Linked DNA regions of Cohnella abietis. The protein of the gene in region 2 interacts with the protein of the main gene of each other region in a pairwise test. Links are inferred from orthologs where the notes say so. Each region holds a gene or a part of one and is shown on either strand. Other genes may lie near its edges. The genes, in order: ftsZ and KCTCHS21_RS04390.

The links.
Region 1: the proteins of KCTCHS21_RS04390 (region 2) and ftsZ interact in binary tests that used the Bacillus subtilis proteins (3 or more experiments, as listed by UniProt). The link is inferred for Cohnella abietis from one-to-one orthologs.

What each region holds. Positions count from the first base shown.
Region 1 is NZ_AP019400.1:4,523,750-4,530,937, forward strand. Bases 271-3,141 are described here. They hold ftsZ (cell division protein FtsZ), read right to left. Parts: upstream 2,339-3,141; coding sequence 1,202-2,338; downstream 271-1,201. Other genes in these bases: spoIIGA (sigma-E processing peptidase SpoIIGA), read right to left, coding at 271-923; ftsA (cell division protein FtsA), read right to left, coding at 2,391-3,141. In the rest of the region: more of spoIIGA, read right to left, coding at 1-270; more of ftsA, read right to left, coding at 3,142-3,644; KCTCHS21_RS19955 (cell division protein FtsQ/DivIB), read right to left, coding at 3,866-4,615; murA (UDP-N-acetylglucosamine 1-carboxyvinyltransferase), read right to left, coding at 4,808-6,082; murB (UDP-N-acetylmuramate dehydrogenase), read right to left, coding at 6,099-7,004; murG (undecaprenyldiphospho-muramoylpentapeptide beta-N-acetylglucosaminyltransferase), read right to left, coding at 7,159-7,188. UniProt on the Bacillus subtilis protein: Essential cell division protein that forms a contractile ring structure (Z ring) at the future cell division site. The regulation of the ring assembly controls the timing and the location of cell division.
Region 2 is NZ_AP019400.1:1,066,466-1,071,395, forward strand. What follows is about bases 2,139-4,930. They hold KCTCHS21_RS04390 (MGDG synthase family glycosyltransferase), read right to left. Parts: upstream 4,213-4,930; coding sequence 3,064-4,212; downstream 2,139-3,063. Other genes in these bases: KCTCHS21_RS04385 (MFS transporter), read right to left, coding at 2,139-2,994; ilvA (threonine ammonia-lyase IlvA), read right to left, coding at 4,427-4,930. In the rest of the region: KCTCHS21_RS04370 (FUSC family protein), read left to right, coding at 1-476; KCTCHS21_RS04375 (transposase), read right to left, coding at 582-866; KCTCHS21_RS31340 (hypothetical protein), read right to left, coding at 880-1,023; KCTCHS21_RS04380 (TVP38/TMEM64 family protein), read right to left, coding at 1,119-1,739; more of KCTCHS21_RS04385, read right to left, coding at 1,786-2,138. UniProt on the Bacillus subtilis protein: Processive glucosyltransferase involved in the biosynthesis of both the bilayer- and non-bilayer-forming membrane glucolipids.

The DNA.
Region 1 (7,188 bases), 3.5 Mb from region 2 along the record:
TTTGCCATATCCGGATGGACAATGGCTTGATAAGTTCCTTCGGAAGACAAAGTGCCTCCATCTAAACCAATGAGAACCCGGCTCACTCGAAGGGGGGTATGTCCTTCCCGAGATAACAGCACAATATCGGGTTTTATGGCCAACATAAGACGAGTGTTGCCATTAATGGCACGATAGGGAATAAGTCTAAGTCGATTTCCCCAAGGGTAACCTTCGGTATGATCTGTATCCATTTCAGCGATAAGCTTATCTGGAGGCTCAGCCTTTAACCGCTCGGACCAGCCTGTTGGCAATTCAGCTTTCCAAATAGCAGCTTCCATTATCATGACGGGAATGCGGGTCAAAGGGTCGTATAAACGGTTTCCAGTATCCAGTAGAGCTCTAACAGCCCAGCTACCACTTTCCACCTTGATTTCAATGTCCCAAAACAGTTGCTCCAGCTCCTGCCGCCTTACACGGGTTTCCGATGTACTCTTAAACAACCAAAATGACAGCGAAAGGGCTACTATGTACAAGCCCAGTTGCATTTGCCAGTCGAGAATAAGGCCACCATCTGCCGTATATTGCATCCCCCTCCATGGCGAGTCTGCGGATTTCAGTAAGTAGCTTAGCCCAATTACCCCTCCTAGCGTGGCGAAATTCACCAAATAAAAGGCTCCAAAATTACGAATGAAGGCTAATGGACCGCCATACCCGAGCGCAAGCAACACCATTATGAGGGAAATTAAAACCTTGGCGCCGAAAGAATACATGTACGGAAAGTGAGCCCAAAACATCGCAGCCGCATAAAATGCACCTAAAAATGCTCCTGCAAACAGGCGACTACGCGACGGTCGAAGATGGCGTACTTTTGCTGTTGCTAGCAGTACCATTCCATCAACAGCCAGATTGTTAAAGAACACCAGATCAACATAAACGATCATATGATTACCCCCCACCCTAAGTCGCCCGTAAACTCTCTAATTGCACAGGCCGGGATGGATGAACCTAGTATAATCGCTTTGATATTCGGAGTCTGTCTAATCTTGCCGACCTTCAAAACCTTTTTTTGTCGATATAAGTAAGCCAAATCTATCACTAAGAGGTTATTCAGAAATGGATAAGCGTGAATACTTATACTTACTGAATAACACAAAAAAACCCCGATTCCACAGCTGGGAATCGGAGTTTAGCAAAAGATGTTATTAATCATTTATTAAATCTAACGTTCTCCACGAGGACGATTTCGTAAAAATGCTGGAATGTCCAGTTGATCACTTGATAGATTTTGATTACCGAAAGGGCGCAGATTTCCTGCTTGACGAGTTTCTCCAGAGCTTGAGCTTGTTGCTGTCTCTGAGGAAATAGGTGGAGCAATAGGTGCGGCAGTACGACGAGTTGGGCCTTTATGTTCAAACCCGGTAGCAATTACGGTAACTTTAATTTCATCCTTCAAGTTATCGTCAATGATAGCACCGAAAATCATATTAACTTCCGGATCAGAAGCAGAAATAACAATTTCCGCAGCTTCATTGACTTCATAGAGGGATAAGTTAGAGCCGCCAGTAATATTCATAATAACACCACGAGCGCCTTCAATGGATGTTTCCAATAATGGGCTCATGATTGCTTTACGCGCTGCTTCCATCGCACGATTCTCACCAGATGCCATTCCAATACCCATTAACGCTGATCCACGTTCAGACATAATTGTCTTAACGTCCGCAAAGTCAAGGTTTATCAAGCCTGGAACGGCAATTAGATCGGATATGCCTTGTACAGCTTGACGTAGAACGTTGTCAGCTTCCCTGAAGGCTTCAAGCATAGGCGTTTTCTTATCTACGATTTCCAATAGTCGATCATTAGGAATAACGATAAGAGTATCCACTTTCTCCTTCAGTGCTTCAATGCCAAGCTCTGCTTGTGCAGACCGTTTACGTCCTTCGAAAGTAAAGGGCCGCGTAACAACTCCAACGGTAAGAGCTCCACATTCTTTGGCCAGCTCGGCAATAACAGGAGCTGCTCCAGTCCCTGTACCGCCACCCATACCAGCAGTAACGAATACCATGTCCGCTGAACGAAGTGTATTCGTAATAAACTCACGAGACTCCTCAGCAGCCTTTTTACCTACATCCGGATTAGCCCCCGCACCGAGTCCTCGAGTAAGCTTGTCCCCAATCTGCAGCTTTTGTTCGGATTTCGTTAAATGCAATGCTTGCGCATCTGTATTAACAGTAATAAACTCGACACCTTTAACGCCGTTCTCGATCATTCGATTTACAGCATTGCTACCGCCGCCACCAACTCCGATGACTTTGATTTTTGCAAGTGGTTCCATCTCAAAATCAAACTCCAACATAATTTATTTACTCCTCCTTGCTTCGCATGAATGGTTCCTAATAAGCGGCGGCTTAAATGAATTCCTTGAACATGTTTTTGAACCATTCAACTATGCCAGGTTTGGATGCCGTACTCGCACTCGTACTCCCACTAGCTTTGGCTTTAGGAGAGCGTTTGGTTCCAACTGCGCCGCGTGTTCGAACGTATTTGGTTACATATTGAATCATGCCAACACCACTGCTGAAAGAAGGGTCTCTTACACCGATGTAATCTGGCACAGCAATTCTAACATTGGATTCCAACTCAATATGAGCCAATGGAAGAACGCTAGGTAAAGAAACAGATCCACCAGTTAGAACGTACCCATTAATTTTTTCAAGATATCCCAGTCTTTTCACTTCTTGACGGATCATCTGAAAAATTTCTTGCATACGAGGCTCAATAATGTTGGCTAAATCTAATTGGGAGAATTCCTTCTCCATATTACTGCCAACCCTCATCACCTTAAACTTCTGGTCATCTGCAGAATCCTCCGTACGGGCACACCCATACTTCAGCTTAATTTTTTCCGCATGTTCCGTCTGGGTCTTAAGTCCGTAACAAATATCGCTAGTCACGTAATCTCCACCGATCGGGAGCGTAGAAACCGCTGCAAGACTTCCTCCCTCGAAGATTGCAAGTGTAGTAGATCCTGCACCAATATCGGCAAGAACCGTACCCATCTGCTTCTCGTCTTTGGTTAAAGCCATCATTCCTGATGCTAGAGACATAAGGATAAGGCCAGAAATACGTAGACCCGCCTTCTCAACACATCTCATCAAGTTATGTACAGCTGCTTTAGTACCTGTAATAATCGTGCATTCGACTTCGAGTCGGACGCCAATCATGCCGCGCGGATCTTGAATATCCGCCAGCCCGTCTACTAAAAATTGCTTAGGAACAAGTCCGATGATCTCTCGTTCAGGTGGTAAGGCAACCACTTTGGCAGCTTGTAAAACACGTTCAATATCTTCCTCGCCAATCTCTCGATCTTCGTTGGAAACAGCGACGACTCCGTGATTACTTTGCAATGCAATATGATTGCCGGAAATCCCGACGTAAACCTCGCTAATTCCAATGCCGACCATGCGCTCTGCATGATCAACGGCATTACGGATGGACTGCACGGTTTGGTCAATATCTACAATGGCGCCTTTACGGATTCCATCGGAATCTGCAGATCCTACGCCAATGATGTTAATGGCCCCGTTGCTAATCTCCCCGATAATCACCCGGATTTTCGATGTTCCTATATCCAGGCTGACAATGAGGTCATTGTTACTCAAACGGTGGCACCTCCCGTATTGATGAAAGTGGCTGCGTACAAGGGATGCTTCCTCTACTTATTCCACATCCACGAGGTTTTCCCTCTTTTTTCAACATTTTTTTTAGTAGCTTATTATATTTGATGAAAGGCTCTCAATAATTATCCCCTTTTCACCCGTATATGAAAGTTTAGCATTCTTTTTGTGTATTGAGTAGTGTCCTTTTCCTTAGTTTTATCGGCTTATTGAATTACATCTGTTACATTTTCTGCTGAATACGGCAAATAAGTGTCTGCTTCCAACATAATAATCTTACCAGGCTCCCGATTTTGCACAATATCACTAAGATAGGTAATTTTATCCGGCAACCTTTCTACCGTTGTTACGACCTCAAAACGGGAACGGGTAAAGAGCTTAATCCGGTTAGGGTACGCCGCTGAAGGAGCAGGATGAATTTCCGATAAATCTGCAAGAAGATAGGCTGGAAGCTCATTTAACACTGCGCAAAGTGCATTTAAGATAGGATCATTCGGCTTCCACCCAGAAAGTATTGGCTTATCCAGCAAATGGCCTTCTGGTATTGTTAATGACAATCCATTAGAAAGTATTGCAAGCACCTTACCATCTGCTGCAAGCTGCACAGCTACTTGTGGATATTCCTTAACCTCTACACGAAGCACACTTGGAAATTTTTTCGTTATTTTTACACTCTCAATAGGTTTTAGCGAGCTTACTCTTTTCTTTAGCTTCCCCGTACCCGGTACAAAGAAAGAGTCGCCTGGAGCTACCCCTAGAGCCTTCGTCACTTCTTCTTTGGTTAAATAAACCATACCCGTTACTTGAATTTCCGAAAATTTAGCTAGCGGGGAACGGAAAAACAACACGATAAGAACAATAATCAGGAGAGCAATTAATATTCTAAGCCATTTTTTTTCACGTCGAGTTTTCGGAACCTTATCTTCCCGTTTAAGTGCAGGTATTCGTTCGGTCATTATCCGCCCCCCTCTCTTCTATCTACCTAAACTACTTTATTCCTCGAGCCTACTTACTGTAGGGCACCTCTCGCGAGGTGTGACGGTGCGTGATAGCTTTCAACCTCGTACGAACTCTATCAAGTCTTGTCCCTATTATTTAATAAAAAAGCCCCGCGCGGAAGAAAGCTTCTGCGGCGGGACGTATCACCGTTAGCTATAAACCCTGCTCTTGTTAACCTCGCGGGTAATATTCCCACCAACCTGTTGGAACATCTCTTCTATTCGATCATATCCACGGTCAATATGGTGCACCTGCTCCACAATTGTGCGGCCTTGAGCGGCCAATCCCGCAATGACAAGCGCTGCCCCTGCTCGCAGATCGGTTGCTTCGACTGTTGCACCGTAAAGCTGAGGAACTCCTCGAATAAAAGCATTGTTCAAGTCGACCCGTATATCGGCACCCATACGGCACAATTCATCGACATGCTTAAATCTACCTTCAAAAATCGTTTCCTTCATCACACTTACACCATCCGCTAACGCTAAAAGCGTCATGACCTGAGCTTGCAGATCGGTCGGAAACGCTGGGTATGGTGAAGTTACAATACGGTCAACCGCAAGTGGGCGATGTAACCCACCTACATTTATTATATCATTGCCTACCTCAATTTGAACACCTGCGCGTCGTAGAACGTGAATGAGAGAAGTCAGGTGTCCAGGCTGTGTGTTTTCTAAGGTAACTTCTCCTCGAGTTGCGGCAGCGGCGACCATAACAGTGCCGGTAACAATTCGATCTGGAATAACCTCAAATTCACAGCCGTACAACGAGCTCACTCCGTCTATCGTAATCGTATCGGTGCCAGCCCCTTTTACCTGTGCACCCATCTGATTAAGGAATTGCTGCAGATCCTGTATTTCAGGCTCTCTTGCTGCTCCAATGATTGTTGTCCGGCCTTGAGCCAAAACAGCAGCCATCATCATATTTTCTGTAGCTCCGACACTAGGGAAATCCAAGCTAATTTCGGCTCCAATGAGACGACGGGCAGAGCAAACGATTCTGCTGCCCTTTTCTTCTATATTCGCACCAAGTGCCGCAAGACCGCGAAGATGTAAGTCAATCTTTCTTTCACCGATAGCACATCCTCCAGGCTGATAAAGCTGAACTTCTCCGAAACGCGCTAGAAGTGGCCCCATCAAGAACACCGAGGAACGCATTTTACGCATCAGCGTCTCCGGAATGTGAGAGGATGTTGCGACTGACGTATCAACCGTCACCACCGTATCCTGATGTCGGGCTTTACACCCGAGATCCCGCAAAATGTCCAGCATGACCTCAATATCAAGCAGCCGGGGAACATTTCGGATTGTCACTTTTCCTTCCGAGAGCAAGCTGGCGGCCAAAATCGGCAAAGCGGCATTTTTGGCGCCGTGGATACGAATGGTGCCCGAAAGCGGATGTCCGCCTTCAATCACCAAATTGTCCAAGGGTTTCACCTCCGGGTTACCGCTCACCCAACATGAGAACCTCCGGCACTAATAATATTCCATAGGTTTGTTCAATCTTTTGTTGAACTCGTCGCATGAGGGTGAGGACGTCCTCAGCCGTTGCACCACCGTGATTAACGATAAAGTTAGCGTGTAATTCAGAAACTTCAGCAGCACCCTCCCGTAACCCCTTCAATCCCGCCGCTTCTATTAGCCGTGCTGCGTGATCATTAGGTGGATTGCGAAAAACACTGCCCGCACAAGCCATTTGAAGCGGTTGAGTACGCAGTCTGCGGTCCTTAAAAGAAGCAAGCGCCGCCGCGATTTCCATGCGGTCTCCGTTAGCCAAACGGAATACCGCACGAGTAACAATACCCCGCCGTTCATGTAAAATGGAGTGCCGATAGGAGAATCCCATCTCCTCATTCCCGAGTACTGCCCGACTACCGTCTTCCCAGATAATGTCGGCTGACTGTAGGATACGTGAAATGTCCGAACTATGCGCACCAGCATTCATGTATACGGCACCGCCAACCGTTCCAGGAATTCCTCCCGCGAATTCCAGACCAGTTAGCCCTTGCTTGCCGGACATGACCGACAGCTTGATAAACGAATACGATGCGCCCGCGATCACCGTTTCGCCCTCAAAACGTACTTCGTCGAAACCGTCACCTAGCTTAATGACAGCTCCTCGAACCCCTTTATCGGACACCAAAGTATTGGAGCCCCGACCGAGCACACACCAGGGTACACCATGGCGATGCAGCAAAGATAACGATGCTGCAAGCTCTTCCTCAGTTCCTGGGATTAGAAATAGATCCGCAGGTCCGCCGATTTTCCAAGTCGTATATCCAGCGAGCGGCTCATTTAAGCGCACATGGCCGATTCGTGCTTGTTCTAGCTCAGCGACCAACTGTTGCATGGCTTTATCCTCCTTGCAAGTCCTTCAGGGCTGCACGTTGCCGTCGTTACTGGTGCTTTAAGAGCGACAGTCACGATCACGCAGTATCTTATGACAACTGGGCGGGGGTGGTGACAAATGCCCACTAGCAAGCTATCTGAAGGACAAGATGAATTTATCTTTTCCGGTTAACCCGAGTAATCTG
Region 2 (4,930 bases):
ATTTGTTTGCCGAGGAGAGAGTTTGGAGAAAGAATTCAAAGCTACAGAGAGCTAGACTGCTTATTGTCTATAAAGGAATGCTCATATCGCTTGAACGGGGAATGTCGCTTGTTGAAGCGGTTGAGGACCACTATTGGGCTGTGTCTACGTCAAAAGCATGGAATCGGCTGATCGATCGTCAAATTGAAACGTTGTGTGGCTATCATGAACAGCTGCTATGGAAGTGGGAGGGTAAAATAAAGCCAGGAGCCCTGGCAGCCGCCCCACCGCCAGAAGCTTCTATGCTACTCTCGGAGCTTATCGAAAAGCGTACCGATGAGGATATGATTATGCGTTCTCGCTTGCTCGTTATTACTTCAGCTGTATACACCTATGAGGAGCGGCTGCGACGGCTGGATAAGCTGATGGAGCAATGGTTTCATCGTGAGGAGAAGGGTGGAGAAACGTTGGAAGAGGCGGAAGATAAAGGCGAGTAACTGGCTCGAACGCTAAATATACTCCAACTACAAAGACCAATCGACTAATAACTGATTGGTCTTTGTAAGTTCTTCAGCTTCTTAAACGAGCATTTAATAAATTGTTTACTTCTTCCCACGATCCATTTGACGGCGAGGGTGATTGATTTTGCCTTGCTTGTCAGCATCATTTTCTTTAGGGATAAGTCTGGGATCGGTTTGGCCTTCGTGATGGTTGTCAAAGCTCATCTCCGTTTGCGACCATTCCGTCTCGCCGAGCATCACATCAGAGGGGAACTTGTCTCCTCGTTTAAGCTCCTGCTCGCGTCCCCACTCATTTTTATAGACTCCGTCAACTTCGACCTTTTCACCTGAAACAGGGTCCATCCTATCTTTATTGTACTCGCTCATTAGATGCTCTCCCTCACAATCCGTGTTTAGGAACGGCGGCGTGGTCGGCTTCCGATTGAAGCTGGCTTGCTTTGTGCTTGTCTGCTCCAGAACGATCTGCTTCCGATTGAGCTTTGCTGGCTGTTTTCTGTTTGGCTGAAGGCAATTTACCAGACATGTGCCATTCCCTCCTTAGCATGAATTTCGTGCTTAGGGTTCCACGGGAGGGTGAGCGTTATGCTATCTATAACGAGAAGGAATTTGAAAGTTAAGTTAAGTAAAGCGACCTTCCAGCTTACGTCCACCTAACCATAATAACATCATGCCTCCGATTGCAAATACAATACGCCAAGGGTTATTCACCAACGCTTGCAGATCATGTCCCATAAAAGAAAGGGTAAAAATCATAACAGCTTTACCTAGAATCATAGCCGTTAGAAAGGTATGTATCGGTATTTTCGATAAACCAGATGAAATATTTACAAGAACAGTAGGTGAGAAAGGAAAACAGCATAAAAGAAAAATGGGTGTAAAGCCTTTGTGCTCCACATAACCAAAGAATTTCTCCGATTTGGGAAATTTGCGGCGAATTTGTTCCCCATAACGATGCCCGAAACGTCTAGCTAACATAAATACGACAAATGAACCTGCGCTAACTCCAATCCATGAATAAAGAAATCCTAGCCACATCCCGTATGCGGATGCGTTGGCGACAACAAACACAAATAACGGTAGGATTGGCAGCAGGGCTTCTAAGAAAGGAAGCAGGATCCCAGGAATAGGTCCAAGCTCTGAATAGCGATGAAGCAGATCTTTAATTTGATCAAGATCTAGTGTTTTAGCTTGTGTAATCCATTCTCGAACATTCCATGCTGCAGAAATTAACACGTGCATACTGAACATCCTTCATTTGCTCCATTCAACCGAACCGGTAAGTAATTTATGTCTTTGCCCCACTAGAGGGAGGTAATGCTTCGCCCCGAAAAATTCGGAAGGGGAAGAAGATATAGATCATGCTAATAACAATAAACATAATTCCAGCTATGCCGACGACAGAGGAGGAGCTGTATTTGGTGGCGAGCAGCCCGCCGACTACTGGACCAATCATACCGCCTATTCCTTCCACTGTCGACAATAAGCCCCATCCAAGGCCTTGCTGACCTGGTGGCACATAGGCAGCGAGCAAAGCGTTCCATGCTGGCAGAACAGCCGCATAGGATATCCCAAGCACGAATGCCCAGAACAAAGCCAAAGCAAGTGGAGGTTTTCCAGTTAACGCGAACAAAACGATACCGAAACATAGAAATCCGATGATGAGAAACCACTTTTTGCCGAATTTATCAGACAGCTTACCCATAGGAATTAAACCAAGCACCGTACAGCCACCGCCAATAAAGAGGAGAATGGAGTAATGGGTTGTAGACATCCCCAGGCTCTTCTCTGCAAAGCTTGGCAAGATCGGAAGCAGCATTCCTGCTCCGAGGGTTTGGAGCACCATACCGGGAAGGAGCAGCTTCATATCTCGAAGCCTGCTGCCTAGAATAGATAGCTGTTTACGAAACGGGACGATATCGATATGCATGCTTCTTTTTCCGGAAATAAGCAAGGACAGCAGAAAGGCTACGAGAGCGAACGCAACCATAACCCAATACGTCAAGTGTTTGTCGTAATGATCGAGCAGCAAATTTGTAACTACAGGACCGCTACCAAGCCCAACAAGCCAAACTGTATATAGGAAGCCCATTTGGGTAGCCCGTTTATCTTCTTTAATCTTTGTAAGACATACAATCCAAATCGGTGAAATTCCAATTCCGTAAACAGCAGCAGCTGTAATGAAAACCCATGGAATATCAGCAAATTGTAAGGCGGCAATCCCAACAAGTGAGCATAATAAGCCAACACTTACAACTGTTCGAACAGATAACCGGTCCAGCACAAAGCCAATAGCTAGCTTCAGACCTGTATCCGTTAAATAGTGAGCCGTTATCGCTGCACCGATGACATCAAGATCAAGGCCTAATACCTTGTTTCCGTAAATCGGAAGGAAGCTAATAAGAGCCGCACCCCTTACGAATTCGACAAGAAACAAGATGACTAAGTACAGAATCATATCCGACTGAAAAAAAGATTTTACAGAAGCCTGTTTCACTCGCAGCTCTCCTTAAACAGCCTTAATTAGAATCTTATTGCCCTACCAAGGATGTTGATTTCTCACGAATCATATTCGTACTGGAGAAGAGGAAGCCTCTTCCATTATATTCAATTGGTGAATAATATCAAAGGCGATGCTATCCGATGCGGCTTTCTTGCTTAGAGAATGCAAAGCTTGATGCATCATTATTTGTTGCAAAGAGTTACAAAACAGTTTGTTTATTTGGGTTAAAAGCTCAGAGGAATTATGGCAAATGATTGCGGCACCTTTGTTCTCTAAATATCGGGCATTATTGCGCTCTTGTCCTGGTACAGGTCGATAGAGAAACATTGGCAGCTCCGCCCTGATTGCCTCTGATAAGGTTAAACCTCCAGGTTTTGTTACGATGCAAGAGGAAATACTCATAAGCTCATCGATTTGTTCAATATATCCATAAACAGTTATGTCATCATTTTCACTGCATTTATTCTTTAAAGAGTTTTCCAGCGCCCGATTCCTACCGCATACGATGACGACCTGGACATTCGATAGCTTTACCAGCTTAAGGCACCACTCGTCTATATCAGCCATTGTTCCACTAGCACCTGCCATAACGAGCACAATAGGCTTATGGGAACTTAAACCATACTTAGGTGTAGCGAATCTGGTTGTTTTGTCCGGTGATAATGAAAAGCGCAGCGGAATACCGGTAGCGGCAATGCGGCTTGAATCGATCCCTAGGCTGTGCAGCTCCTTGCTCAGATCCTCCGTTGCGACATAATATTTGTCCACATCAGGATGAATCCAACGGCTATGCAAATCGAAATCGGTAATAACATTAAACATCGGAATTTTTCGACCTATTTTCGAAGAGACAGAAGGAAGAACGAGCAGAGGAAACGTATGGATAACGGCGTCCGGCTTTTCCTGCATAATTAGCTTTTGCAATGTCATGGCTCCGAATGAGTGCAACCAATTGGTAAATAAGGAATTGGTTTTCATCTCCTTCGTCGCTTCGTAAACCCACCCGTAAACTTGGGGGAACATGTGATAGCTACTTTTATATACGAAACGGCTAACTTCATTCAGCAGTGGGTGTGACTCGGCAAGCAGGTCAATTAGTTTAACTTCACAATTACCTTGAGTAACGAAGCTATGCTTCAGCGCAACTGCAGCTTGCCAATGGCCCTCGCCGAATCTTGCGTAAACGATTAACACTTTCCTCTGTCCTGTCATAGTTACACCCCTCAGTTGCAGTCGTTTCTAAGATGGAAGCCTCTGGATAGAAACCCCTATCTTTAATATGGCTTAAATTTGTTAACTCTACATAAAAAAAGAAATAAATTGTGACGCAATTGTTATCCATAAGGATAAAAAAAGATGACTCCTGAGGAATTCAGGAATCATCTTATAACTGCTAATATTGTTTGAATTCGTTCCACGTAAAGGCTTAGATGAGCAAATTGAACAATAAAGGATCTTTATTCAACTCTATGAATTGAAATCCTTTGTTATTCATTTTCACCACTAGGCTTTCATAGTCCTCTGGACTCTTAAGCTCGATGCCGACGAGTGCTGGACCATTTTCTTTGTTATGCTTCTTAGTGTATTCGAATTGGACAATATCATCGTTAGGTCCTAATATATCATCAAGAAATTCTCTTAGGGCTCCAGAACGTTGAGGAAAGTTGATCATAAAATAATGCTTTAATCCTTCATAAATAAGGGAGCGTTCCTTAATTTCCTGCATCCGGTCGATGTCGTTGTTCCCACCGCTGATGATACAGACAACATTTTTCCCGCGTATGTCATTAGGATCCAACGCAGAGAGGGCAGCAACGGTTAGTGCACCCGCAGGCTCGGCGACGATGGCATGCTCATTGTACAGCTCCAATATCGTCGTGCAAACACGCCCTTCCGGAACGATAATGATATCATCCAGCAGGTCGCGGCA